2 regions of the Pseudoalteromonas sp. MMG022 genome follow, and region 2 is predicted to be linked to the other one. Evidence: predicted binding sites of a transcription regulator. Region 2 holds the regulator's gene; the other holds the start of a gene.
What was found. The regulator MetJ, encoded in region 2, represses methionine synthesis genes. The targets are predictions, from matches to a motif close to TAGACGTCTAGACGTCTA.
Positions count from the first base shown of each region.

Region 1 (11,891 bases), on a different contig from region 2:
GAAGAGGAAGACCCAAGAGCTGAATTAGTTAGGCGCTTGCAAGAATATGAGCAGTTTAAACAGGCTGCAGAGAATCTAGATGTGATCCCCCGAGTTGGGCGTGATATTTTTACCGCACACGCTTTGGTAGACGAATCGGCAGAACCTGAAACGTTGTTTCCTGATATTGCGCTTAAGGAGCTATTGCTTGCGTTGGGAGATGTAATGGCTAGGGCGAAAACCTTCGAACACCACCACATTAGTGCCGAAGCTTTGTCGACCCGAGAGCGAATGAGTCATATTCTACAGTACCTGTCTGAGCACAGTGGCCCATGTGAGTTAAATGCCTTTTTCACTGTGGAAGAGGGACGCAGTGGTGTAGTTGTTACCTTTATTGCAATGTTGGAATTGATCAAAGAGCAATTGATAACCTGTTTACAAGTTACACCAGATAGCCAAATTTATTTGAGTTTGCAGCTACAAGAGTAACGCAACCTCTGTCATAATAGACGTTTATGTGTTGATAAGGCTGCAAGTGTATGGCAACGCGTCGAATTAGCGATGAGCAACTGATAGAGCTGATAGAAGCAGCGATTTTTGTTGCAGACAAGCCGTTGTCAAAAAAGCGTCTAAAAGAAACTGTATTGCAAGATATTTCAGTATCTAATGTCAGAGTTGATAAAGCATTGGACAGTATTTCTGAACATTATCAAACACGTGGTATTCGCCTTGTTGAGGTTGCAACCGGTTTTAGATTTCAAGCATGTTCAAGCTTGAGCCCATGGTTAAGCAATTTATGGCAGGAAAAGGCCCCGAAATATTCCAGAGCAACGCTTGAAACTCTCGCCTTGATAGCATATCGACAACCCATTACTCGGGGCGAGATAGAGCAAGTGCGGGGCGTGACGGTAAGCTCAAATATTATCAAGAGTTTACAAGAGCGAGAATGGATAAAAGTGGTGGGATATAAAGAAGTGCCGGGCAAGCCTGCACTGTATGCCACAACAAAGCAATTTTTAGATTATTTTTCTTTATCTGGCCTTAACATGTTGCCCAAATTACCAGAGCAACACAGCGTTAAAATTGACCAGATGTTGAACGATCCTTCTGTGAGAGAACCATCTTAATGAGTGAAAAGTTACAAAAAGTATTGGCCCGTGCGGGTGTGGGTTCACGCCGTGAAATGGAAAAGTACATAGAGTCTAACCGTGTAAGTGTGGACGGTAAGGTCGCAAAGTTAGGCGACCGTGTTGAAGAAAATGCGGTGATCCGTGTTGATGGACATGTGGTAAAAATTGAGCAAAAAGAAGATAGAATATGCCGAGTGATCATGTATCACAAGCCTGAAGGGGAGTTGTGTACACGCAAAGACCCAGAGGGTCGTCGCACGGTATTCGATCGCTTACCACGCTTAGATGGAGATCGTTGGATCGCGATTGGCCGTTTAGATATTAACACCTCAGGACTTTTATTATTCACCAACGATGGTGAATTGGCCAATCGCCTAATGCACCCAAAATATGAAGTAGAACGTGAATACTCGGCACGTGTGTTTGGCGAAGTCACCAATGAAACACTACGTAACCTAACCAAAGGTGTTGAACTGGATGATGGTCCTGCTAAGTTCTTGAAAATAAAGCCTATGGGTGGTGAAGGGATTAACAAATGGTTTAATGTGACGTTGACCGAAGGTCGCAACCGTGAAGTTCGTCGTTTGTGGCAATCTCAAGATGTTGAAGTATCGCGTCTTATCCGTATTCGCTATGGTAAATTAGAGCTTAATAAACGTTTACCTCAGGGCGGCTGGGAAGAGCTTAAACTTGAAGATGTTAACTATCTGCGCAAGTCGGTGAAGCTGCGCAACGAAACGGAAACTAAGCTTTCAGTCATGCCTGAAAAGCGCAAAGATAAACGCGCCAAGATTAACCAAATCCGTAAGGCTGTTAAAAAGCACAATCAGCGTGTGCAAAAACCAAAAAAACGTTAATTCGTTGGCGCATTTTGCCGTTGAAAATGAATGAATCTCACTATGCGTAAGTTAACAGCACTCGTTTAAGGTGATGAAATTCTGAAACACATTCACAATGGCAAGACCGATTAGGAAGACCGCATTGTTCAAACAAACATGTCGTCTTCCTAACTAAAGTCATAGGCGCTTAAGCGAATGGCATTAACCATACTAAGTGGGATTTTTATTTTGGTGTTAATGGGCGCCAAGCTTCAACATGTGGATTAAAGAAGCCGCACTGTTTGTATGATTGCTCAATAAAGCCCGAAGCTCGTAACTGCTTGATACCAACTTGTAGCGCGTTGAAGGTGGCCTCACCGAGCGGATGAAGGCGTGATACAACAAAATGTCGGCTGTCTTGCAGTGGAACCTTGATACCTTCAATTGCAACAATTCTGTAGTCTACGCCCTTGTACTCAAAAGGAATGGTGTTATTGAATGACACCAACATGGTATCAATCCAACTTCGGCTGACCATCTTTGCCATCACTATCCAATCGGATTCTTCATGTAATTGTTTTGGGTTTAATGCGGACAATGTAACCCAGTCGGTATGCCAAGCTTGGCTTGAAATAACAGAAACCTGTGATAAGTCTTCGCCAATCTTGTGTTTGATGTCAGAAACGGATTTGGCGGAGGTATACAGGCCTGCAAAATACTCACCTTTACGAATAATTGCATCAGAAATGTATAACCGCTCAATGTGTTGTTGGGCTTCTTGATACCACAGCGTGTCGAAACTAACCAACAATAGTCCATCAACTAACAGTTTAATGTTTCGGGCATCATAATTTCCCAGCTCAAACTTAAACTTAAGTTCCATGCCGCCGAGTTTGAGCGCTTTTTGTAATAATACAAACTCAACAACGTCTCTTTGACACAGTGGATGGTGAAAGTCATTCACAGTATCTATGGACTGATCCGCCAAAATAATTTGTGCGTAATTAAAAATATCTGCTTCGATAGTGATTGGGATGGTGACTGCCCGCACTGTGTTGATTTGTAATATAAAAAACAAGGTGCATAAACCTCGCATGCCACCTCCAAAATCGTCAGTACTTGCCTTAAGTGTAGCTCAACAGGGGATGTTGAGAGTTTTTAATGTGACATTTGGATTTTTGTCTAATATGGTAAAGAGAGCACGATGGTCATGAAGTGATTATGTACCTCGGTTATTGACTTCAAGGAGCAAGGACTTATGAAATTCGAACAATTACTCAATCACTTTGACAGTGGCATTTGCGTTGAACAATTGCAAAAGGAATCATTACTGGATCTAGCGCTTCTGTTCGTGGCCGTTGATGGTCGCGTTTGTGAATCTGAACTACATGTTGTGAGAAAATGGGCAGCAACGTTAAATTGGAACTCAGCGGTCAGCCTTGATAATTACATCTCTGACATGGTTGGAAAGTGTGTTCATGCGGTTAAAAGCGATGACACAGAAGCATTTATTCAACACAGAATGAAATTTATCATTGACCAACCGATGCGTGAGTTGGCCCTTAAGATAGTACACAAAGTGTGTGCTGCGGACGGTAAAATTGACCACCGCGAACAAACCGCGATGGATTTCTTAGAAGCGCAGGTATAAATTCAAGTTTTTGGCGGCGGTGGCCTAATCGCGATAAAAAATAGCGAGCCAGACGGTCGCCTCAGAAGTTGCTGTATGGCTTACGCGATGCTGAGTATATGCAGGTATATTTAGAAAATCGCCGCACTCTAGGCTATGTTTTTCACCGTTTTTAAACTCAACTGTACCACAGCCGGATAGCACCAAAACCCACTCATGTTCATCTTGATCATACCAAAATGAGTCCGGTGACGTTTGGCCGTAAGACACAATTCTCTCAATCCGAACGTCTTTAGCTGATAACAGATCTTCAAAGTGTTCTTTGCTTGTGTCCAACGGTAAATTTGCGAGCAAGTTTTCCAACATGATGTTGTCCTTAGGTTTTCTTTCTAAGTGATACCTTAGCGTTATGTGTTCAGCTTTTAAAGGTGAAGCTGAATCGACGATAAAAATATTTGGACGTCTATACATCTAGAGGTTGATATTTTTCGAATTCCATTCATAATGTCAGCTAAATCTATACTTGGGAGTAAGGTATGCCAATTACAGTAAAAGACGAATTACCCGCAATTGTTCGTTTGCGTCAAGAGAATGTATTCGTGATGCCAAAAAGTCGTGCACAGACCCAAGAAATCCGTCCAATGCGATTGGCGATATTAAATTTAATGCCAAACAAGGTTGAAACTGAGGTGCAATTCATCCGTTTACTGGCTAATACTCCATTACAGGTCCATGTAGACTTACTGCGTCTAGATACGCACCGCACGTCTGACAACTCTGAACAGCATTTAGATATGTTTTATCGCTATTTTTCAGATGTAAAAGATCAAAATTACGATGCGCTAATCATCACAGGCGCGCCATTGGCTCACTTAGAATATGAAGATGTGATCTACTGGCAAGAATTACAGCAGTTTTTTGATTGGGCAGAGCACCACGTTACTTCAACCTTGTTTTCTTGCTGGGCGGCGCATGCTGGGTTATTTCATCATCATGGTTTGAAACGTCAGATCAGAGCTGAAAAGCTAAGTGGTGTATTTAAGCATCAATGCTATTTTGAACATGGTGCACTGACTCGTGGCTTCGATGACGAATTTTTGGTACCTCATTCTCGTTTTGGCCACCTTAGCCCAGAACAAATAGCCCAAAAAAGAGATCTTGTGGTACTGGCTGGCTCACCAACTGTCGGCGCTTATCTCATTAAGAATGTATCTGGAAGTCAGGTGTATATTACCGGTCATCCAGAATATGATGCGGATACTTTACTCAAAGAATACCAGCGAGACTTGGAAAAGTCAGCCGATGCCCCAAAACCAGAGAACTATTTTCCAAACGATGATGCATCGCAAAAGCCATCGAAAACATGGCAAAGTCATGCCTTTTTGTTATTCTCCAATTGGTTGAATTACTACGTTTACCAAACAACACCTTATGACATTAACCTCGTTAGCCAAGATGTAAGGACTAACAATTATGCCGAATAAACGCGCCGCCTTAACTGAGGCATTAAAACAACGTATTTTGATTTTGGATGGTGCAATGGGCACCATGATCCAACAATACAAACTGGAAGAACACGACTATCGAGGTGAGCGATTTAAAGATTGGCATGTGCTTGTCAAAGGCAATAACGATTTACTTAGCATTACTAAACCTGAGGTGATTGAACAAATACACCGTCAGTTTTTAGAAGCGGGTGCAGATATTATTGAAACCAACACTTTTAACGCGACCACAATTTCGATGGAAGACTATGACATGGCAAGCGTTAGTCGAGAAATTAATCTAGTGTCAGCCCAGTTGGCGCGCAAGTTGTGTGATGAGTTTACCACACGCAACTCAGATAAACCGCGTTATGTGGCGGGGGTGCTGGGGCCTACTTCTAAAACCTGCTCAATCTCACCAGATGTTAACGACCCAGGTTATCGCAACATTACTTTTGATCAGTTAGTTGACGCTTATATTGAGTCAACACTTGCGTTAATAGAAGGCGGTGTAGATTTAATTCTGATTGAAACCATCTTTGATACACTCAATGCAAAAGCCGCGTCATTTGCGGTTGAAGAAGCGTTTGAACGCGCAGGTGTAACGCTACCGGTCATGATCTCAGGTACCATTACTGATGCATCAGGGCGTACCTTGTCAGGACAAACAACCGAGGCATTTTATAACTCGATTCGTCATATTAAGCCTTTATCAATTGGTCTAAACTGTGCGTTAGGACCTGATTTGTTGCGTCAGTACGTTGTTGAGCTATCAAGGGTTTGCGAAACGTTTACTTCTGTTCACCCTAACGCTGGATTGCCGAATGAATTTGGTGAATATGACCTAGAAGCGCCTGAAATGGCGAAAGAAATCATTGACTGGGGTAAGGAAGGGTTAATCAATATTGTTGGTGGTTGCTGCGGCACAACGCCTGAGCACATCAAAGCGTTCGCTGATGGTCTTGCACAGGTTGCACCAAGGCGTTTGCCTGAGCTTGAAGTGCGCATGCGCTTAGCTGGTTTAGAAGCATGTAATTTGAATTAGGAAGTACTTATGACGCAACAATCTACAGCCATTTTTACAAACGTTGGTGAACGTACCAATGTCACTGGCTCTGCGCGTTTTAAGCGCCTGATATTAGAGGAAGAATACGAAACAGCTTTGGAAGTCGCCCGTGAACAAGTAGAAAACGGGGCGCAAGTGATTGATATCAACATGGATGAAGCTATGTTGGACTCAAAAGCGGCCATGGTGAAGTTTCTAAATCTGATTGCATCTGAGCCTGATATTTCACGTGTCCCTATTATGGTTGACTCCTCGAAATGGGAGGTGATAGAAGCGGGTCTAAAATGCATTCAAGGTAAGGCCATCGTCAACTCAATCTCCTTAAAAGAAGGTGAAGAGCCTTTTATTCGTCAAGCCAAAATTATCAAACGTTTTGGTGCAGCCGCTGTAGTAATGGCGTTTGACGAAGTAGGTCAAGCCGAAACTGCACAGCGTAAATTTGAAATATGTGAGCGCTCTTACCGTATATTGGTCGATCAAATTGGTTTTCCACCAGAGGACATTATATTTGATCCCAATATCTTTGCTGTGGCAACGGGGATAGAAGAGCACGATAACTATGCTGTTGAATTTATCGAAGGCACAAGGCGGATCAAAGCCGGACTACCTCACTGTAAGGTTTCCGGTGGGGTGTCAAATGTCTCCTTTTCATTCCGTGGTAACAACCCTGTACGTGAAGCCATTCATTCGGTATTTCTGTATCACGCGATTCAAGCTGGCATGGATATGGGTATCGTTAATGCAGGTCAGCTTGCGGTATATGACGATATTCCTAAAGAGCTTCGAGACGCAGTTGAGGACGTGATCCTTAACAAAGACCCTCAGGCGGGCGAACGTTTAGTTGATCTTGCGCCAAAGTATTCAGGAATGGCGCAGGCTGCAAAAGTGGAAGACTTGGAGTGGCGTTCTTGGCCCGTTGCTAAGCGTTTGGAGCACGCCTTGGTTAAGGGCATTACCGAGTTTATTGACGAAGATACTGAAGAGTGTCGCTCAGGCATGGCAAAGCCCATAGAGGTTATTGAAGGGCCGTTGATGGATGGTATGAACGTCGTTGGTGACCTGTTTGGTGCAGGTAAAATGTTTTTACCTCAGGTTGTTAAATCAGCGCGTGTGATGAAGCGCGCTGTAGCCTACCTTGACCCTTTCATTGAAGCAGAAAAGCAAGAAGGTGAAACGAACGGCAAAATCATCATGGCAACGGTCAAAGGTGATGTGCATGATATTGGCAAGAACATTGTCGGGGTGGTGTTGCAGTGTAACAACTATGAAGTGGTTGACCTTGGGGTAATGGTGCCTGCGGAAAAGATTTTGCAAACCGCCATTGATGAAAACGCGGATGTGATTGGTTTATCTGGTTTGATCACGCCGTCACTGGATGAAATGGTACACGTTGCCAAAGAAATGAAGCGACGTGGCTTTGAGTTGCCATTGTTGATTGGTGGAGCAACCACCTCCAAAGCGCACACCGCGGTGAAAATCGAACCTCAATACGACAAAGGGGTTGTGTACGTAAACAATGCCAGCCGCGCAGTGGGCGTGGTCTCGAACTTATTGAGCAAGACGCAAAAAGCAGACTTTTTGACAAAAACAGCCCAAGAATATGTCAAAGTCAGGGAGCAACAAGCGCGCAAGAAGCCACGTTCAAAACCTGTTACTTTGCAACGTGCGCGAGACAATGCCATTAAGCTTGATTGGGACAACTACACTCCGCCAGTACCTAAAAAATTAGGCGTGACTGAGTTCACTGATGTGAGTATCAAAACACTTCGCCAATATATCGACTGGACGCCGTTTTTCATGACTTGGTCACTGGCGGGTAAATACCCCAGAATCCTGCATGACGAAATTGTGGGAGAGCAGGCACAAAGCCTATTTGAAGATGCTAATGCGATGCTGGATGAGTTTGAACAAACTGGGGCGCTAAAGCCTTTGGGTGTCATAGGCTTATTCCCTGCTAACAGAGTGGGGGATGATATTGAGATCTACACCGATGAAACGCGTACTCAAGTGCACGCTTTATCTTGCCATCTACGCCAACAGACGGAAAAAACAGATTTTCCGAATTATTGTTTGGCAGATTATATCGCCCCTAAAGGGGTTGCTGACTACTTTGGTGCATTTGCGGTAACCGGTGGCTTGGAAGAAGATGATTTAGCTGCGGCGTTTGATGCTAAACACGACGATTACAACAAGATCATGGTTAAGGCGGTTGCTGATAGATTGGCAGAGGCGTTTGCGGAATATCTTCACGAACAAGTGCGCAAGCACTACTGGGGCTATGCTCCCGATGAAAGTCTAAGTAATGAAGAACTTATCCGTGAAAACTATCAAGGCATTCGTCCAGCGCCTGGCTACCCAGCCTGTCCTGAGCACACCGAGAAAAAGAAAATCTGGCAACTACTGGATACGCAACAGCGCATCGGTATGAAGCTAACCAGCTCCTACGCCATGTGGCCCGGGGCGGCGGTTTCAGGTTGGTACTTCTCTCACCCTGAGTCAAAGTACTATGCGGTGGCAAGTATTCAAAGAGATCAAGTTGAAGACTATGCAAGGCGCACGGGAATGACCTTGGCAGAAGCTGAACGCTGGTTGTCACCAAACCTTGGCTACGAGGCGTAGCCGTTCTAAAAGTTGCCATTAAACCTTAAAAAAGCGCTTGATTTAATCAAGCGCTTTTTTAATTTACTAACACACGAGGTTAGTTAGCACAGCTAGCCCATGCGAGTCACAATGGCGGGAGAGACCAAACTGGCTTGATAGACAGGTTGTAAAGTGGCGAGCTGTCCTATCCCTAACATAGCCAACGCGCCGACTATCAAGTAGTCACCAGGAATGGGTGGTAATTCAAATAACACCATTAAATAAGTGTTACAAATAAGCGATAACAGTACACCTATACCTATTCCCACACTCGTTACGATAAGGCTCTCAAGCATAAAGTAGCGCAATATTTGTGTGCGACTGGCACCAAGCGCACGACGCGTGCCAATTTGTTTCTTACGGGTGATGATGGTGTAGCGCACTTGGCCAAAAATCCCGAACGCGGTGACTGTGCTCAAAATAGCGACCAACACAATAAGCGTGACTACCACAGCAAAATCACTTTGATGGCTTTTGCTACGAGTTTGCTCAAACGTTGCCATATTATCCAGCCATCGACCGGGGGTTTGCAGTAATAGCTCTGAAACTTGCTGCATTGCTTGTTCGCGCATACCTGGGCGTGCCCTGACCATGTAAATCGGTTCTGAGTCAATATAGTTCCCACTGCTTAATACTGTGTGCCAGTTGTTTTTCCACCAGTTCCACGCGCTGGGTAGTTTTTCAACGATGCCTACAACGGTGCAGGCATCCATTCCAGAATATATCGTACTCCCTAAAGCTTCTCGCCAGTCATCAGGGTAAAGCTTTTCCGCCAACGCTTTGGAAATAATGAGTTTTGGCATTCTCTGAGTATTGGTACTGGTGTGTTCATAGTAAAAAATATCACTGGGCTTGAACCATTCACCTGCAATAAGTTTTAGCCCAAAAGCTTCTAACGCATTGTAATCACCTTCGTAATATCCGGCTCTTAGCAGCGCATCTTCTGGAGAAGGGGGGAGGCCTATCTGCGTTGTTGACCCCCAAGAAGTATAAGGAATGTCTGAAACGCTGGAAGCAACTTGTACGGCAGATAATTGATTAATACGCTCGATATCTTGTTTGATTAAGTTGGCAATTTCGCTTCTATCGCCTTGAATATTCGTGGTAAATGAAAAGGTATGCTTTTCCTCTAAGCCTGTACTGGTGTTTATGTTGTCCCACTTTTGTAATAGCATAAAAATTGTGTTCACTAGAATCATCAAGGTGATTGAGATCTGTAAAACCAGAAGTAATGTCGGGGCCTTACGCTGATAAAGAGACTTTAGAATAGGCATAATGTCATTCATGATTATTGCTCCTACAAGCTCTTTAGTTGGCTGGAAGGTTGTACTTGCATTGCTCTGTAAATGGGCCAAAGGCCAAAAAGGCAACTAGATAATACCGCCAGTACGACAGTGACAATGACCAGTGTACTATTCATTTGCATGACACTTGCGTTGATAAAGTGAAACACGTTTTGCGCAGCTTTTAACCCCAATTGCGCCAGCAATAACCCTAACATACCGCCGAGTAAGCCTATAAGTGCTGTTTCACAGCCAAATTGAATGGCGATATCTTGCTTGCTGGCTCCGACTGCTCTGCGTAAACCAATCTCTCCCTTCTTGTTGTGGAACTTGTTTATCATCAAGCTCATACAATTGAGTAAACAAACAATCAAAAAGGCCGAGGCAAGCCAAACTGCGACCTTACTGTTATCTGGAACGACTTCCTCACGGACTAGGTACTCTTCAACATTGCGTGTGTAGCTTGGTAAATCTCTTGGAAATCGACCAAGTTGCTTTTGTTGTGCATCGTAGTCATGTAGAAAGCTTGTATATGCTTGCCTGTCATTGGCATTATTCAGCTCTACCCATAAAAACATCCAAACACATTCTGACTCTAAAATTGTTTTAAAGCTTGGATTCTCTGGTGCAATACCGCAATACATTGAAAAGCTACTGCTTAGATACAACTCATGGTTAATCTTGGTTTTTATTGGTATGTATATATCCAATGGTTTTTTAAATGCGGAGGACGAATAAAAAAAGTATTTAGGCGTTGGGTTCCAGCTGTCTAAAACACCTGAGATAGTGAGCGAGTGTTGATCCATCAATAGTTGCTTGCCAACAGAATTTTCACCATTAAAGAGCTTATCATTGAGCGCTTTGCTGATCACGACTGTAAACTCGCCATTTTCGTCTGCACTGTCTAACCAAGGCGTTCCAAATAAAAATGGCACATTGAACATATCAAAGAAGTCGTTGGTCGTTGCATACATATACTGCATTTTTCCTTCCGACTTTGCTTGTGATGGCGTACGAATGAGTGCCTTGTGATCCGCAATAAGAGTTTGCGACTTAACCAAATCGCTGTGTTTGTTTGCTGCGGTTATGTTCACTGCATCGCGATAAGTGATCCTATGGGGCGCTTCTTCTTTGCCTTGGTATTCACTGTAGGGTTGTTCTGAAAACCAACTGCTTAAATAAACAAGATGAAGTGTATCGGCTTTTTCTGGAATTGGATGTTTTGACATCATGTAGCTCACCGTGAAGGTGATCATTGTTATGGCAATGCCTATCGCAATAATAAGTACCATGAGAGAACTGAGCATAGGGGTTTTACGAATGCTGATCCATGCTAGTTTGAAATAATAATTAACCATGGTGCTCCTTAACGCTCAGAAAAATAAAACATGAGCATTTGCACGTTACATCGTATAAGTTTGCCGACGGCTTGATCCTCATCACTTTTCCTTAAAAGTAGTCAAAGTTCCTTTTTCTGGATATAGGTGTCTATCCGATATCTTATTTTTACAAAAAAATAACCAAAAGTTAATCTAAATGTGTGATTTATTTATTTATACGGAAATTTTTATGAAAAAATAATCTTTTTCTTTAAAGATAGCAAGTTAGGCTATCGATTGTTGTCTCGTCTGAAAGAGTCATGGTTATACCTGTTTAGTCGTACATGTTAATATTAATAAAAAGATTATAACGAGTGCTGTTGTGTTACCCATCGAAGCTATTTATGAGAAGTTAGTTGCTCAGTTGCAGCAACATAGTACCGTGCTACTTCAGGCCCCACCTGGGGCCGGAAAATCCACATGGTTACCGCTTAATTTAATGAAAAATAACTGTTTTAAGCATATTGTGATGCTTGAACCAA
Region 1 is NZ_JAKFZQ010000008.1:11,069-22,959, reverse strand. Features, by position in the region: gene L1070_RS09160 (segregation/condensation protein A) at 1-468, shown strand, start outside; gene scpB (SMC-Scp complex subunit ScpB) at 519-1,106, shown strand; gene rluB (23S rRNA pseudouridine(2605) synthase RluB) at 1,106-1,966, shown strand; gene L1070_RS09145 (hypothetical protein) at 2,172-3,023, opposite strand; gene L1070_RS09140 (hypothetical protein) at 3,186-3,578, shown strand; gene L1070_RS09135 (cupin domain-containing protein) at 3,603-3,923, opposite strand; gene metA (homoserine O-succinyltransferase) at 4,094-5,041, shown strand; gene L1070_RS09125 (homocysteine S-methyltransferase family protein) at 5,031-6,086, shown strand; gene metH (methionine synthase) at 6,096-8,726, shown strand; gene L1070_RS09115 (FtsX-like permease family protein) at 8,819-10,033, opposite strand; gene L1070_RS09110 (ABC transporter permease) at 10,045-11,388, opposite strand; gene hrpB (ATP-dependent helicase HrpB) at 11,732-11,891, shown strand, end outside.
Region 1: metA (homoserine O-succinyltransferase) is a predicted target of MetJ. The motif match lies at 4,014-4,031, and genes of this name have one in related genera.

Region 2 (11,891 bases):
TTTGGAACCGTGACCTGTGCGTTGTATTTTGCACTACGTTGTAGGGTCAGATAGAACGACAGTTGTGTGAGCAACTTGCGTTTGCTCAAAGCAAACTGGCTATTACACAGCAGTATTGTGGCTAATAGATTGATGGCATTAAGTGCAGCTGCACTGTTAATGTTGGTCATGATCGTATCGGCCAGTTCAGCCACTTGAGTGTTTAGCCATTGTGGTTTTTGTACGTCGGTTGGGTGAATCGCATCACGCCAGTTACGTTGATGCTCCGTCAGGTACTGATTGACGTTAATGGGCTCGCCAAAATTCAAATAACCACGACCATAGTTTTTGAGATTTTTGATGGCCTTGAACACGGCAAAAACAGATTCATTCTTTTTGTTATTTCCCGCGAGCTCTTTGAGGTAGGTATTGATCTCCATAACGTGCTCATAACCGATATACACGGGCACGATTGAAATGGGACGGTCAATGCCTCTGAGCATAGATTGAAGCGTCATTGCGAGCATTCCGGTTTTAGGTGGCAGTAGACGACCCGTACGGCTGCGCCCGCCTTCAGTGTAAAACTTAACCGAATAACCTTTTATAAACAGCTGACTTAAATATTCTTTAAACACCGCAGAGTAGAGCTTATTACCTGCAAATGAGCGACGAATGAAAAATGCCCCAGAACGTCTAAAAATACCACCGGCAGGGAAGAAGTTAAGGTTGACTCCCGCAGCAATGTGCGGTGGCACAAGACCTTGATGATAAATCACATACGTCAGTAACAAATAGTCCATATGGCTGCGGTGACAAGGCACATAGATGATTTCGTGGCCCTTGTCGGCGAGTTGATGCACGCGGTCGGCATACTTGACTTCGATACCATTGTAGAGTTTGGTCCAAAGCCACGTAAGTATACGATCACCGACACGCACCATAGCATCAGAATAGTTTGCCGCGATTTCATCAAGCAACTCTTGCGCATTTAGGCGTGCTTCTTCATAGCTCAAGCCTTTGCTTTTGGCTTCATCAGCTATTGCTTTCTTGATGGCTGGAGCGGCCAATAATGAGCTGAACAACTTATCACGAGAAGGCAGCTTGGGGCCCGTTGCGGCCAGTTTTTGACGATGAAAATGCACGCGAGCCACACGTACCAGTTTTTGTGGTAGTTCATCAACATCAGACTTATCATTAATGAGTTGCTTTAAGTCTATCGGTTGACTAAATCTCACTAAATTATCGCGACCTGAAAACAATAGTACGAAAAACTTACGCAGCCAGCTTGGCGTTAGAGAGTGAGAGAAGAGTGTGCCGATACCAGCTTTCTCTTTGCCCGGATTTCGGCCCCACAAAATGGTGACAGGGATAATTTGCGCCTGTATTTGAGGATCGCCATGTAATGCGGAAAAAATAGCTCTGCCTGTCGTTAATACGTTACTAGGCGCTGCCACTTTGGCAAACAATGGGGTTGGGTTTTGTAAGCCAAGAAAACGGTCAATGTCGTTATCTCCCAGTCTTTGAGGTTGGGTTGGCCTAGGCAAACCTAATTTTTTACAAACGGCATCTAATGCGGCCAAGTCTGCGCGAGAATTGAGCCTTGCGACATAAAAGGTTGGCAAATTGGGGTTGAGGTCAAATTGCGCTATTGGGTTGTCTGGTAATAATTTTGTTTTTACAAATAATAAATTAGCCCAATGAGCGAACAGGTTTAAGGTTCGAGAAACAATTCCCATGGCAACACCACATCAAAAAATTTGCAATAGCATAGCAAGCTTTAACTGGACTGACCATTTCTAGTGGCCTCGCATACTTGTGCGGATTATTTAGTAATCTACGTCAGTACTTAAAATAACTTAGCATTAGTTGTTGCATTTATCACCAATCTCATTATAATGTGCGGACTTTCTTGCTACTAAGTAGCTCGAAAGCAAATATAGGGCTTGGATTTCAAGCCAATTAAACAGGAATTCCGATTTGGAATTCAATGGTAGAAATAAGAAGACAACCAGCGATTTAAGTATTTATTTCGTTCTGGTGGTTTTTTTATGCTCTTTTTAAATGCTCTTTTAATTGAGGTTTAAGAATGTCAAATCAACGCATTCGTATTCGCCTAAAAGCTTTTGACCACCGTTTGATTGACCAATCAACGGCGGAAATCGTGGAAACTGCGAAACGCACTGGTGCTCAAGTACGTGGTCCAATCCCACTACCAACGCGCTTTGAACGTTTTACTGTATTGATCTCTCCGCACGTAAACAAAGATGCGCGTGATCAGTATGAAATCCGCACCCACAAACGTCTGATCGACATCGTAGAACCAACAGATAAGACTGTAGACGCTCTAATGCGCCTAGACCTTGCTGCTGGTGTTGATGTTCAAATCAGCCTGGGTTAATCGGAAGATTAGAGAGGTTTTAGGAAAATGGCATTAGGTCTAGTCGGTCGTAAAGTGGGTATGACACGTATCTTCACTGAAGATGGTGTATCTATCCCTGTGACAGTTATCGAAGCGACGCCTAACCGTGTTACTCAGATCAAATCTGACGCAACAGACGGTTATGAAGCGCTTCAAGTTACTGCAGGCGAGAAAAAAGCAAGCCGTGTAAACAAAGCAGCAGCGGGTCACTTCGCTAAAGCAGGTGTTGAAGCGGGTCGTGGCCTGTGGGAATTCCGCCTAAATGGTGGTGAAGGCGATTTTGAAGTAGGTGCTGAACTTACAGTTGAACTTTTCAACGACGTAAGCAAAGTAGACGTAACTGGTACTTCAAAAGGTAAAGGTTTCCAAGGTGGTGTTAAGCGCTGGAACTTCAGCATGCAAGACGCTACTCACGGTAACTCTTTGTCTCACCGTGCTCCTGGTTCAATCGGTCAAAACCAATCACCTGGTAAGGTGTTTAAAGGTAAGAAAATGGCTGGTCAAATGGGTAATGTGCAAACAACTACTCAGAACCTTGAACTAGTACGTGTTGACGCTGAGCGTAACCTGCTTTTAGTTAAAGGTGCAGTACCTGGCGCTATCGGCGGTGACGTTATCGTTAAACCAGCTGTTAAAGCATAAGTCCTGGAGATTTAGTGATGGAATTAGCAATTAAAGGCGCTGGCGCGCTTGAAGTTTCCGAAGCTACTTTTGGACGTGAGTTTAACGAAGCATTAGTACATCAGGTAGTTGTTGCTTATGCAGCAGGTGCTCGTCAAGGTACTCGTGCTCAGAAGACACGTTCTGAAGTAAGAGGCGGTGGTAAGAAACCATTCAGCCAAAAAGGTACTGGCCGTGCTCGTGCTGGTACAATCCGCAGCCCAATTTGGCGCAGCGGTGGTGTGAGCTTTGCAGCTAAACCGCAAGATCACAGCCAAAAAGTTAACCGTAAGATGTATCGCGGTGCGATTAAGAGCATCTTGTCTGAGCTTGTTCGTCAAGAGCGTTTAGTGGTTGTTGAAAACTTCGGTTTAGAAGCACCTAAAACTAAAGAGCTTGTAGCTAAGCTTAAAGAGCTTGAGCTTAAAGACGTGCTTATCGTGACTGAAGAAGTAGATGAGAATCTATTCCTTTCTGCACGTAACCTTTATAAGGTTGACACTCGTGATGTAGCTGGCATTGACCCAGTAAGCCTAATCGCTTTCGATAAGGTACTTATTACTGCAGGTGCTGTTAAGCAACTTGAGGAGGCGCTAGCATGATCCGTGAAGAACGTCTTTTAAAAGTAATTCTTGCTCCACACATCTCTGAGAAAAGCACTATCGCTGCTGAAGAGAACAACACGATTGTTTTCAAAGTAGCTAAAGATGCAACTAAAGCTGAAGTTAAAGCTGCTGTTGAGAAGCTTTTTGAAGTAGAAGTAACTGGTGTTCGTACTTTGAATGTTAAGGGTAAAACAAAGCGTACTGGTATGCGTTTCGGTCGTCGTTCAGACTGGAAGAAAGCCTACGTTACTCTTAAAGAAGGTAGCGAGCTAGACTTTGTCGGCGGCGCCGAGTAATAAGGGGAGTTAGAATTATGGCACTTCAAAAGTGTAAACCAACTTCTGCGGGTCGTCGTCACGTCGTTAAAGTGGTTAACCCTGATCTACACAAGGGTAAGCCATACGCTCCGCTTTTAGAGAAAAACTCTAAATCAGGTGGTCGTAACAACAACGGTCGTATCACGGTTCGTCACATCGGTGGTGGTCACAAGCAACACTACCGTGTAATTGACTTTAAACGTACTAAAGATGGCATTCCAGCTACTGTTGAGCGTTTAGAGTACGATCCAAACCGTAGCGCAAACATCGCTCTTGTATTATATGCAGACGGTGAGCGTCGTTACATCATTGCACCTAAAGGCCTTAAAGCCGGTGATCAGATCCAGTCTGGTGTTGATGCACCAATCAAAGCTGGTAACACATTACCGATGCGTAACATGCCTGTAGGTTCGACTGTACACAACGTAGAATTAAAGCCAGGTAAAGGTGCTCAAATCGCACGTTCTGCTGGTGCATACGTTCAAATCCTAGCACGTGAAGGTCAATATGTGACTCTACGTCTTCGTTCAGGCGAAGTTCGTAAAGTTGAGTCTGACTGTCGCGCTACCTTAGGTGAAGTAGGCAATGCTGAGCATATGCTTCGTTCACTAGGTAAAGCAGGTGCTAACCGCTGGCGTGGTATTCGTCCGACAGTTCGTGGTGTTGCCATGAACCCGGTTGATCACCCTCACGGTGGTGGTGAAGGTCGTACTTCTGGTGGTCGTCACCCTGTGTCTCCATGGGGCAAGCCTACCAAAGGTGCTAAAACACGTAAGAACAAGCGTACTGATAAATTAATCGTACGTCGTCGTACTAAGTAATAGTTGAGGAATTGCCATGCCACGTTCTCTCAAGAAGGGTCCATTCATTGACCTACACTTGCTGAAGAAGGTAGAGAAGGCGTTGGAAAGCGGTGACAAGAAGCCTATCAAGACTTGGAGCCGTCGTTCAATGATCATCCCTAATATGATCGGATTGACCATCGCAGTCCATAATGGTCGTCAGCACGTCCCTGTATTTGTTTCGGACGAAATGATCGGTCACAAACTAGGTGAATTTGCACCTACACGTACTTACCGCGGTCACGCTGCGGATAAGAAAGCTAAAAAACGTTAATCGGAGGGTATGATGGAAGCATTAGCTAAACACAAATTCGCCTCTGGTTCGGCGCAAAAAGCACGTCTAGTAGCAGATCAGATCCGCGGACTACCGGTAGATCGCGCTCTAGAAATCCTGGCGTACAGCCCTAAAAAAGCGGCTGTATTAGTTAAAAAAGTACTTGAGTCTGCTATTGCTAACGCAGAGCACAACGAAGGTGCTGACATTGATGAGCTACGTGTAGCTACGATCTTTGTGGACGATGGTCCTACAATGAAACGTATCATGCCACGTGCTAAAGGACGCGCAGACCGCATCCTTAAGCGTACAAGCCACATCACTGTTGTGGTTTCGGATAGCTAGGAGATATAAGTAATGGGACAAAAAGTTCATCCTACTGGTATTCGCCTAGGTATCTCTAAACCTTGGGTTTCTACCTGGTACGCGAATACAAAAGATTTCTCTGCACAGCTTTTTGGCGATCACAAAGTGCGTCAATACCTTACTAAGGAATTGAAAGCAGCTTCTGTGTCTAAAATCGTTATCGAGCGTCCAGCTAAATCAATCCGTGTAACAATTCACACAGCTCGTCCTGGTGTTGTTATCGGTAAAAAAGGCGAAGACGTTGAAAAGCTTCGTCAAGCTGTAACTAAGATTGCGGGTGTACCTGCTCAGATCAATATTTCTGAAGTACGTAAACCAGAGCTAGATGCACAATTAGTTGCAGATGGCATCGCATCTCAGCTTGAGCGTCGTGTTATGTTCCGTCGCGCTATGAAGCGTTCGGTACAAAATGCAATGCGCATTGGTGCTAAAGGTATCAAAGTTGAAGTAAGCGGTCGTCTAGGCGGCGCAGAAATCGCACGTTCTGAATGGTATCGTGAAGGTCGTGTACCTCTACATACTCTACGTGCTGATATCGATTATGCAACTTCTGAAGCGTTAACCACTTACGGTATCATCGGTGTTAAAGTTTGGATCTTCAAAGGCGAAGTAATTGGTGGTTTACCACTAGTTCAAGAGCAAGAGAAGCCAGCTAAACGTGCGCCGAAGAAAGCCAAAAAAAGTGCTAAGTAAGAGGTAGCGATTAATGTTACAGCCAAAACGTACAAAATTCCGTAAAGTGCATAAAGGCCGCAACCGTGGTCTTGCAAACAGCGGTAACAAAGTAAGCTTCGGTTCTTTCGGCTTGAAAGCAACAGGTCGTGGTCGTATGACTGCTCGTCAAATCGAAGCAGCTCGTCGTGCTATGACACGTCACATCAAGCGTCAAGGTAAAATCTGGATCCGTGTGTTCCCAGACAAGCCAATCACTGAAAAGCCGCTTGAAGTTCGTATGGGTAAAGGTAAAGGTTCTGTTGAGTACTGGGTTGCTGAAATCCAGCCAGGCAAAGTACTTTACGAGATGGAAGGTGTTTCTGAAGAGCTTGCTCGTGAAGCATTCAACCTAGCTGCTCGTAAATTACCTTTCAAAACAACATTTGTAACTCGGACGGTAATGTGATGAAAGCTAGCGAACTTAAAGACAAAAGCGTAGAAGAGCTAAATGCTGAACTTCTAGAGCTACTACGTGAGCAGTTCAACCTGCGCATGCAAGTGAGCACTGGTCAGCTAGCTCAAACTCACGAGCTGAAAAAAGTACGTCGCAATATTGCGCGTGTTAAAACGGTTATCAACCAGAAGGCAGGTGCATAATGAGCGATAAGATCCGTACTCTTCAAGGTCGTGTACTAAGCGACAAGATGGACAAATCTATCGTTGTTGCTATCGAGCGTCAGGTGAAGCACCCTATCTATGGTAAATTCATCAAGCGTACAACTAAGTTGCACGCACACGACGAAAGCAACACTGCTAAAGCAGGCGATACAGTTACTATCCGTGAATGTGCGCCGATTTCTAAAAAGAAATCATGGACTTTAGTTGAAGTAGTTTCACGTCCTAAGCAAGCTTAATTTTAGTTTTAAACTAAGTTAAACTTTGTTTTCAAAAGCCTCGGCCTCGGTCGGGGCTTTTTGCGTTTTGGGCGATGTTTTTATTTCGTGTCCGAGGCCTGTTTACATATCTCGAATTCAACCTATCGTTTTCAACTTTTAGTTGGCTGGATATAAGGGGTTGAACAAGAGCATGCATTTATAAAGGTTAGTATCTAATACAGTGAGAATTATTCGGCTAGAAAGTAACAACGGGTCAGGCCGATACAGATGTATTTTGGTCTATGTTTAAATAGTGCGAGCAGGCGCTGTGAGCACCGATAATAGGCGTTTTCGGCTATGGCTGCGCCAGTAAGTTGTAGCCTCTAGATGTTGTTATCTACGGCTACAAACTTTGGCATGAATAGTGATTAATGAAGCTCTATTGAGAAAAAGAGGGCTTCATCGAAAGTTGTTTACTCTTCGTTGATGATGGGTACTTCAAGCCCCATCTCTTCCATGATCTTACGTACTTCTTCTGGCACCTTTTCAGGATTATCTTTTCTCAAGTCCTCATCACTGGGTAGCGGCTGGCCAGTAAAAGCATGTAAAAAAGCTTCACATAATAGTTCGCTGTTTGTGGCATGGCGCAAGTTGTTTACTTGACGGCGTGTGCGCTCGTCAGTAAGTACTTTTAATACGTTTAGCGGGATAGAGACGGTTATTTTTTTTACTTGTTCAGATTTTTTACCGTGCTCTGCATATGGGTGAATATACTCACCATTCCATTTAGCCATAGTGTTGTTATTGCCTCAGTGTTGGGAATGCTAATAAGACTGGGTTCGTCAACGCGTTTACTCACTATATGGCATAAACTCCTAGATATACCTATGATAGTTTATTCAAAAACGCAGTCTTATTAGCAATACAAGTTTGTTAAGTGGCGAAATTTTATCGGTTTAAAAAAGATAGTCAAATACTAGTTAAATAGCCATTTAGAGGTATAAATGTTTTGACTTCTAACTTTTGATCATCTAACCTTTTAGACGTCTAAACATCCAACTATCTAGGTGATGATATGAGTGAGAGTGGAAAGTCTACCATCGCAGTACGTTATGGCATTGATGCTGATAAGCACCACGGTGCTGTTGTGCCGCCGTTATATTTGTCTACGACTTATTCGTTTGCTGATTTTGATACCAAACGTGATTATGACTATGGTCGTAGCGGTAATCCAAACCGCGATATTTTGGCGCAAACATTAGCGCAGTTAGAAGGCGCAGAGCGAGGCATTATTACTGCAACGGGAATGGCCGCAGTGCACTTAGTCACTCAGCTACTCAACCATGATGATACTTTAGTGATCCCCCATGATTGTTACGGCGGCAGCTATCGTTTATTTACCTCTTTGCAAAAACGTGGGTTGCTAAAGCTTGTGGTATTAGATCTTACAAAAGCGCAAAGTTATGAGCAGATCCTTACGATAAAGCCTAAGTTGGTTTGGATTGAGACACCGAGCAACCCTATTTTACGACTCACTGACATTGAGGCCGTAGCCAAAGTTGCTAAACAAGCAGGAGCACTGGTAGCGGCCGATAACACATTTTTATCCCCTGCATTGCAAAATCCGATCAAGCTAGGTGCAGATATTGTGGTGCACTCTACAACCAAGTATATTAATGGTCACTCGGATGTTGTTGGAGGTGCGGTTGTTGCTAAAACTGCAGAACTGGGTGAGGAGCTGGCTTGGTGGGCGAATAATATCGGCATTACGGGAGCGCCTTTTGATAGCTACCTAACCCTAAGAGGGTTACGCACCTTAAATATTCGTTTAAAGCAGCATCAAGAGAATGCACTGGTTATTGCGAAATACCTTGAACAGTCTCCTTATGTCAGTCAAGTTTATTATCCGGGCTTGGAGTCTCATCCACAGCATGAACTTGCTAAGAAGCAGCAGTCGGGTTTTGGTGGCATGGTGAGCTTTGATATTAAAGGTGGTCTTAAGGACTCTGCTGCGTTTTTAACGAGCTTAAAGCAGTTCTCATTGGCTGAGTCACTGGGTGGGGTTGAAAGCTTAATATGTCACCCTGCGACCATGACGCACGCAGGAATGGAACCGCAAGCTAGATTAGAAGCTGGTGTTGGTGATACCTTGATCCGTATTTCCGTCGGCATTGAAGATGTAGAGGATCTCGTCAAGGATCTTGAACAAGCCTTTGCAAAAGTACAGCCTGGATCTGCACACGCATCAGATGAAGGTAAAGCATTTAAGTTAACGCCGGCTCATACGGCATTGTGGTAAGACGATGACAAAAGTTGTACATAAATTTGGTGGTTCTAGCTTAAGTTCTGCCGCACGTTATCAAGCAGTAGCGCAAATTGTGTTGGGCCAGTGCCTAGCTGGTGACTGTGTTGTGGTGTCTGCCGCAGGGAAAACCACCAACACCTTAGTAAAGCTTTGGCAAAGCTATAAGCAAGATGACAACCAAGGGTTCAGCGATATTTTACTACAGTTGGAAAATCATCAAAGTGAGCTTATCGCAGCCTTGTTTGTAGGTCACAATCGCAGCGATTTACTCGCGCAGTTAGATAATGAGCTACAAACCATTACTGAACAGGCTAAACATGGGGTGTTACATGAAGCCACTTTGCTAGCTCATGGTGAGCTTTGGTCAGCAAGAGTGTTGGCGTACCTGTTAACACAATTAGGGTTTGCAGCTCAGCACGTTGATGCGAGACAGTTGTTTACTTTGCACAACGGCCAGCTGTTACACCAACAGAATAAACAAGCTTGTAAGGAGTTGCTCCAAGCGAATGCGTTATTTGTGGTCACAGGTTTTATCGCCAGCGATGTGGAGCATCAAACCGTGACGTTGGGGCGCAATGGCAGTGATTATAGTGCGACGTTGCTCGCCAACTACCTTGATGCCGATGCGGTGTCTATCTGGACGGATACGCAGGGCGTGTTCAGCACCGACCCACGTAAGGTTGCAAGTGCAATAAAGTACCCCAAGGTGTGTAGATCTCAGGCGCATCTATTAGCTCGCTTGGGCAATCCAGTGCTACATGCAAAAACTTTGTCTCCTTTGAAAAATACCAAGATTAAACTGCAAGTACGTAGCAGTTTTGATGTAGAGGCGTCACCGACTGAAATTGTCAAAGAAGGCTACAGCAAGGCAAAGCGTTTCATCACTACTTTTGAAGACTTGGATCTCATTAGAGTGGACGCTTTGCGTCAGGGGGAAGTGGGTGAGTTAAGCCAGTTAATCCAGCACAGCATTCATCATTTTATAGCGCAAGGCGAATGTTACATACTGGTTCCTGCCGCGCATACACACGAAGTGCTGCAAGCATTATCGGGACGCGCAAATATCGTGGAAAGTGCGCTACAAGGCTTTGCTGTGGTTGCTGCGCCAAGCGATGTTGCTCAGCTACAGGTGCAAGCTACACAGTTACTGAATGAACAAAATGTGGTTGTGAGGTTTTTACACAGCGATGATGAATATGTGTTGTTTTTAACCGACCAAGCGATTGATAGCGATGTGCTGGCCATCTTACATGACAAGTTAGTGAACAAAGGCCGAGAGCTTGCCGTGATCATTGCTGGTTTAGGTAACGTTGGTGAGGTATTTGTAGCACAGTGTCAGCGTCAAGTTGCTCATCTAAAACAGCAGTTTGACGTTAAAGTGGTTGCTTTGGTTCGCTCTGGGCAAATGTTGTTTTCGGCTAGCGGCATTGCAATAGATACTTGGCAACAGCAATGGCAAAATGAAGCAGTTGACTATGCAAATAGTGAGTTAATTGAGCGAATTGGCGAGTTAGACTACGAACATAAGGTAGTGATAGATATCACCGCAAGTGAAGCATTCAGTCATCTTTATCCGCAGTTTATTAAGCAAGATTGCCATTTGATTAGTGCCAACAAGTACGCAGGCACAGCAGACAATACTTGGTACCAGAACCTACGTGAGCAGCTAACCGAGCGTAACCTATTTTGGCGTTATAACACCAGTGTTGGGGCGGGGTTACCGATTAATTTTGCTTTAGCTGATTTGCAGCACAGTGGTGATAAGATAACGCAGATAGATGGTGTGTTTTCTGGGACACTCTCATGGTTATGTAGCAGCTTTGATGGCTCTACAGCGTTTTCTGAGTTGGTCTTACAAGCACAAGCAATGGGTTATACGGAACCCGATCCACGAGAAGATTTATCTGGCAGAGACATGCAGCGCAAGCTGCTAATTTTAGCACGCGACATTGGCCTAACGTTAGATTTAGAAGATATCGCGTTGCAGCCACTTATGCCTGAAGATATGGCGCAAGGCAGTTGGGATGAATTCCTGACGCGTCGTGAGCAACTTGATGCCTTCTACGCTGAGCAATATCAACAAGCAAAAGCGCAAAATCAAGTGCTACGTTACACCGGTTCCTTGAGTATAGATGAACAAGGTAAAGTGAGCGCTAAAGTGGGTATCGCCTTTGTTGCAAAAGACTCAGCCATTGCGCACCTAACGCCAGGTGACAACATCTTTGTCATTAAGAGCATCTGGTATGAGAGTAATCCCTTGGTATTGCAAGGTCCTGGTGCGGGGAAAGAAGTCACAGCAGCTGGGATCCATTCCGATTTATACTGGCTGACACAAAGGCTGAAGTGAACCTGTGGGAAATACAAAAAAGGCGATATTTCTATCGCCTTTTTTAATGCTTAAAATAGCTCTTCTTGTATCGGTTCATCGTCAAACGGTGTGTTGTTATCCTCGTCCAACGCGTATTTAGTCGGTGCCGTGCCTGACTCAAAGTACTCGAAGCGGCTGGTGTGATCATTTTTGTTACTCAAAAGACCCGTTTTCAAATCAATACGCGTTGAGATCAAACCCGGAGGTGGCTCTATTGGTGCCACTGG
Region 2 is NZ_JAKFZQ010000014.1:47,806-59,696, reverse strand. Features, by position in the region: gene plsB (glycerol-3-phosphate 1-O-acyltransferase PlsB) at 1-1,715, opposite strand, end outside; gene rpsJ (30S ribosomal protein S10) at 2,066-2,377, shown strand; gene rplC (50S ribosomal protein L3) at 2,405-3,040, shown strand; gene rplD (50S ribosomal protein L4) at 3,058-3,660, shown strand; gene rplW (50S ribosomal protein L23) at 3,657-3,959, shown strand; gene rplB (50S ribosomal protein L2) at 3,977-4,801, shown strand; gene rpsS (30S ribosomal protein S19) at 4,818-5,096, shown strand; gene rplV (50S ribosomal protein L22) at 5,109-5,441, shown strand; gene rpsC (30S ribosomal protein S3) at 5,454-6,155, shown strand; gene rplP (50S ribosomal protein L16) at 6,169-6,582, shown strand; gene rpmC (50S ribosomal protein L29) at 6,582-6,773, shown strand; gene rpsQ (30S ribosomal protein S17) at 6,773-7,030, shown strand; gene metJ (met regulon transcriptional regulator MetJ) at 7,465-7,785, opposite strand; gene metB (cystathionine gamma-synthase) at 8,067-9,290, shown strand; gene metL (bifunctional aspartate kinase/homoserine dehydrogenase II) at 9,295-11,643, shown strand; gene L1070_RS13560 (PBP1A family penicillin-binding protein) at 11,694-11,891, opposite strand, start outside.